DNA from 2 places in the Salinivibrio sp. VYel1 genome. Region 1 is predicted to be linked to the other one. Evidence: predicted binding sites of a transcription regulator. Region 1 holds the regulator's gene; the other holds the start of a gene.

Region 1 (2,418 bases):
ACGATAATAATTAGGAACACTAGATGTCGGACGATAAACGCCAGCAAGCGCTGGATTATCATGCATACCCTACTCCCGGAAAAATTTCTGTTGAATTGAGCAAACCTGCCGACTCGGCCGCGGATCTCGCGTTGGCGTACAGTCCTGGCGTTGCTGAGCCTGTGCGTGAGATAGCGCAAGATGCGGATGCGGTTTACCGCTATACGGGTAAAGGCAACATGGTGGCGGTGGTCTCAAACGGCACCGCGATTTTGGGGCTAGGAAATTTAGGCCCCATGGCTTCTAAGCCTGTCATGGAAGGTAAAGCTTTATTGTTCAAGCGTTTTGCTGGATTGGACTCGATCGACATTGAAGTCAAACACCGTACTATCGATGAATTCGTGGATACCGTGGCGAACATCGCGGATACCTTTGGCGGTATCAATCTCGAAGATATCAAAGCCCCAGATTGTTTTGAGATTGAAAAACAATTAATTGCACGTTGCGAAGTGCCTGTATTTCATGATGATCAACACGGCACTGCCATCGTCACCGCTGCCGGCATGCTTAACGCGCTTGAGCTGCAAGGCAAAGATATCCGCGAGGCGACGGTGGTGTGCATGGGCGCAGGCGCAGCGGCTGTTGCCTGTATGGAGCTATTAATAAAATGTGGCGCTCAGCGGGAAAAAATCTATATGTTGGATCGTAAAGGCGTGATCCATACGCGTCGTGACGACATCAACAAATATAAGCAGCTGTTTGCCAATAACACGGATAAGCGTACCCTCGAAGATGTGATTGAGGGCGCGGATATGTTCGTTGGCGTCTCCGGTCCAGACTTGCTTTCACCCGACGCCTTGAAGCTGATGGCAGATAAACCCGTGGTATTTGCCTGCTCGAACCCAGATCCTGAAATTCATCCGGATGTGGCGCATCAAGTGCGCGATGATCTGATCATGGGAACCGGGCGTTCGGATTACCCGAATCAGGTCAATAACGTGCTCTGCTTCCCGTTTATTTTCCGTGGCGCATTGGATGTACGTGCCAGTGAAATTAACGATGCGATGAAGTTGGCAGCGGTAGAGGCCATTCGCAGCCTAGCCAAAGAGCCTGTCCCACAAACGGTATTAGACGCCGCCGGTTTGTCTTCGCTAAGCTTTGGCCCAGATTACATTATTCCCAAGCCAATGGACGCGCGTTTATTACCTAAGGTTGCCCGCGCGGTAGCGCTGGCCGCCGTGGAAACCGGCGTGGCTCGTATCGAGATGCCAGAAAACTATATGCTCGACAAGGCGTAATGCTTGAGCGTGAGGAAAAGCGCGGTGGAATAGAGCCCGAAAAGGCTGTGCTGAGCACCTATCATTACAGAAAACCCGCCAATCGGCGGGTTTTTTTAGTATTCGCTATCGTCGAACTCGATACCAAGCTCTTCCATGATCCGACGTGCTTCAGCGGGAATGCTGTCGGGTTTATCCTTACGGATATCGTCATCGGTTGGTAGTGGTTGGCCGGTGTAGGCATGAAGAAATGCCTCACACAACAACTCACTGTTGGTCGCATGACGGAGGTTTTGCACCTGACGACGAGTACGCTCGTCGGTAAGAATTTTTAGTACTTTTAATGGGATAGAGACGGTGATCTTCTTTACCTGCTCTTTCTTTTTACCATGTTCGGCATACGGATTAATGTAGTCGCCGTTCCACTGCGCCATGTCTCACCTATCTTGATTATGGAATACCCAGAATGATGCTGCGGAGATTTTAGCTATATTAACCGCCACATGCAAAGGAGTATAGACGTCTAGAAGTGTTGACGTCCCAAAAAGCGCAGGGTAAGGTGGCAGTATGAAACCTGGATCACGCCCACGATGCGCAAACCAGACTAGCAAGGATAGATCATGACTGAGAAAAAAACCGACACTATCGCCGTTCGGACCGGGATTGGGACTGACACCCAGCACCATGCGGTGGTGCCTCCCCTGTACTTATCGACCAATTACCGTTTCCCGGCACTGGGTGATGTGCCTACTTACGACTACGCGCGAGGCGGCAACCCAACGCGTGCGCAGCTCGAACAAGCGCTGACTGACTTAGAAGGGGGCGCAGGTGCGGTGGTGACCAACTGCGGGATGTCGGCGATAAACTTGGTGCTATCTCTGTTGGAGGCTGGCGAGCATATTGTCGCCCCACATGATTGTTATGGCGGCACCTATCGCTTGCTCGAATCGCGTGCCAAACAAGGGATCTGGCAGGTAAGTTTTGTCGATCAATCGGACCATGATGCGTTGGACCAGGCATTGGCCAAACAGCCCAAGCTCGTGCTGGTGGAAACCCCATCCAATCCACTCTTACGCGTGGTCGATATCGCAGAAATATGCCAAAAAGCCCATCAAGTGGGGGCTTGGGTAGTGGTCGACAACACGTTTTTATCGCCAGCTTT
Region 2 (2,418 bases), on a different contig from region 1:
CGCTTTAATGCATCCGTAACATCGCGATAATAACGATCTTCAAGTTGGTCACGGCTAATCACGCTAATACTTGCTGGTGCCTTTGCGGTGGCTTGTTCAAACCCTGACGCTGTGATCACCATAGTTTCGGTATTTTGATCACCCGCTTCTGCCGCATGAATAGCACTCACAGGCATACCGGCTAATACCATCCCGAGAACAACGGGACGAAGACAACTGGACATAATCAACTCCATTTTGTGATAATGATTATTATTTGTTAGTTGATAATTATTCACGTTTGAGTTCGGACGCATAGGGACAAAACAGGAACACCTCGTTCCAGTAATAGAACGAGGCAGTGAGCTTCATGCCGAACCATTGATATGAATCTTCACCGAAGTGAAAAAGGACCGTTATGCAGGATTTTTCTTCGATCCGTTCGTTTGCGGCTTTGTGTCATCATCAAAGCCTTACCGCTGCCGCTAAGGCATTGGGCCAACCTAAGTCAACGGTGAGTCGTCGCTTGGCTCAACTGGAAGCCGACCTAGGCCAGCCTTTAACGCAAAGACAAGGTAATAGACTGGTCTTAACCAAAGCGGGAGAGATTTTTTCTCACTACTGCCAACAAATGCTCGATTTAGCAGAGGAAAGTGAAGAAGCGATCCAGGGGTTAAATAATCATCTTCAAGGGGCGATAGAAGTGATTTGCCACCCCGGAATAATGCGCGGTTGGGCGGCTCCATTGATCAGTCGTTTTCTCGCTGAGCATCCCAAAGTATCCATCACATTAACAAGCGAAGTCAGTGCACAACGTATTCAGTCGGCCGATCTTATCATCTGGGCAGGAGACATCATGTTACCGGTCAATTGCCGCTCATATCAGCTTGGCCATTGGCAATATGGTATTTACGCGGCACCAGGCTATGTCAGCCAATATGGCCCGTTTACGCATCCTAGCCTGCTCGATGAACACCCTTGGCTAGATGTCTTTGCCCTACGTCGACAAGGATTAACGCTTTATGACCACGACAGTACCTACCACTTAAGCGCCATGCCTAGCCGCTTTAATTGCGATATGATAGCCATTCAATTGGATGCTATCGCCGATGGGCAGGGCGTTGGATTGCTACCGATCTGGAGCGCCACAGGTTATCAACACCATCATCCTGATAGAATTATGCGCTGCTTGCCTAACTGGGCCTCAGCACCTATTCCGTTGCGTCTTAACTGCAGCGCTGGCCGTCTTCCTCTGCGTGTCGAATCACTGGTGCACTGGCTGCAAGAGGCGATTCCCTCATCATGGGGGTCAGTGAAGCCACAGCCAGTATCCCACGCGGTGTAAGCGCATCTCAGCCAATTTTGCTATACCTTAAGACACCCATATGCATCAACTGACTTGCGTTTATCACAATTACGAATAAAATAGACGTCTAGAAGTTAAAACATCTGAGATGATCGGCGAAACGATTCGCTACGTATCGTCGGTATTCTTGATAATCAATGAGAGTGTCACATGGCTAAGCACCTGTTTACCTCAGAGTCCGTCTCTGAAGGCCATCCTGATAAAATCGCCGATCAGATTTCTGATGCGGTCTTGGATGCCATTCTTGAGCAAGATCCCAAAGCACGCGTTGCCTGCGAAACCTATGTAAAGACCGGTATGGTCATGGTAGGCGGGGAAGTGACGACCTCGGCATGGGTCGATATCGAAGAGCTCACCCGTCAAACCGTTCAAGATATTGGTTATGTCCACTCTGATATGGGCTTTGATGCCAACTCTTGCGCCGTATTGAATACCATTGGTAAACAATCCCCAGACATTAACCAAGGGGTTGATCGCGCCGACCCGAAAGATCAGGGCGCTGGCGACCAAGGGATCATGTTTGGCTTTGCCACCAACGAAACCAATGTGCTGATGCCTGCCCCCATCACCTATTCACACCGTTTGGTCGAGCGTCAGGCGCAAGTACGTAAAAACGGCACGTTAGACTGGTTACGCCCAGATGCGAAAAGCCAGGTCACCTTTGCGTATGACAACGGTAAAATTGCGGGTATTGATGCCGTCGTGCTCTCAACACAGCATTGCGACAGTATTTCAACCGACGATCTGCGCGAAGCGGTGATGGAAGAAATCATCAAGCCAGTATTGCCGGCACAATGGCTGACCAAAGACACCAAGTATTTCATTAACCCAACGGGCCGTTTTGTGATTGGCGGACCGATGGGCGATTGTGGTTTAACAGGCCGTAAAATCATTGTCGACACCTATGGCGGTGCAGCCCGTCACGGTGGCGGAGCTTTCTCGGGTAAAGACCCCTCAAAAGTGGATCGCTCTGCCGCGTATGCCGCGCGTTACGTGGCCAAAAACATTGTCGCCGCAGGTCTTGCTGACCGTTGTGAAATCCAGTTGTCTTACGCGATTGGCGTTGCGGAACC

The links. Region 1 encodes MetJ, which represses methionine synthesis genes. Its sites were predicted from a motif close to TTAGACNTNTANANGTCTAA; they were not measured.
Region 2: the regulator MetJ is predicted to act here: its motif matches at 1,405-1,424, upstream of metK (methionine adenosyltransferase).

What each region holds. Positions count from the first base shown of each region.
Region 1 covers NZ_RSAM01000007.1:75,277-77,694, reverse strand. The annotation lists gene EHW58_RS08330 (malic enzyme-like NAD(P)-binding protein) at 24-1,277, shown strand; gene metJ (met regulon transcriptional regulator MetJ) at 1,373-1,690, opposite strand; gene metB (cystathionine gamma-synthase) at 1,877-2,418, shown strand, end outside.
Region 2 covers NZ_RSAM01000010.1:131,867-134,284, forward strand. The annotation lists gene EHW58_RS11060 (ligand-gated channel protein) at 1-224, opposite strand, end outside; gene EHW58_RS11065 (LysR family transcriptional regulator) at 398-1,324, shown strand; gene metK (methionine adenosyltransferase) at 1,496-2,418, shown strand, end outside.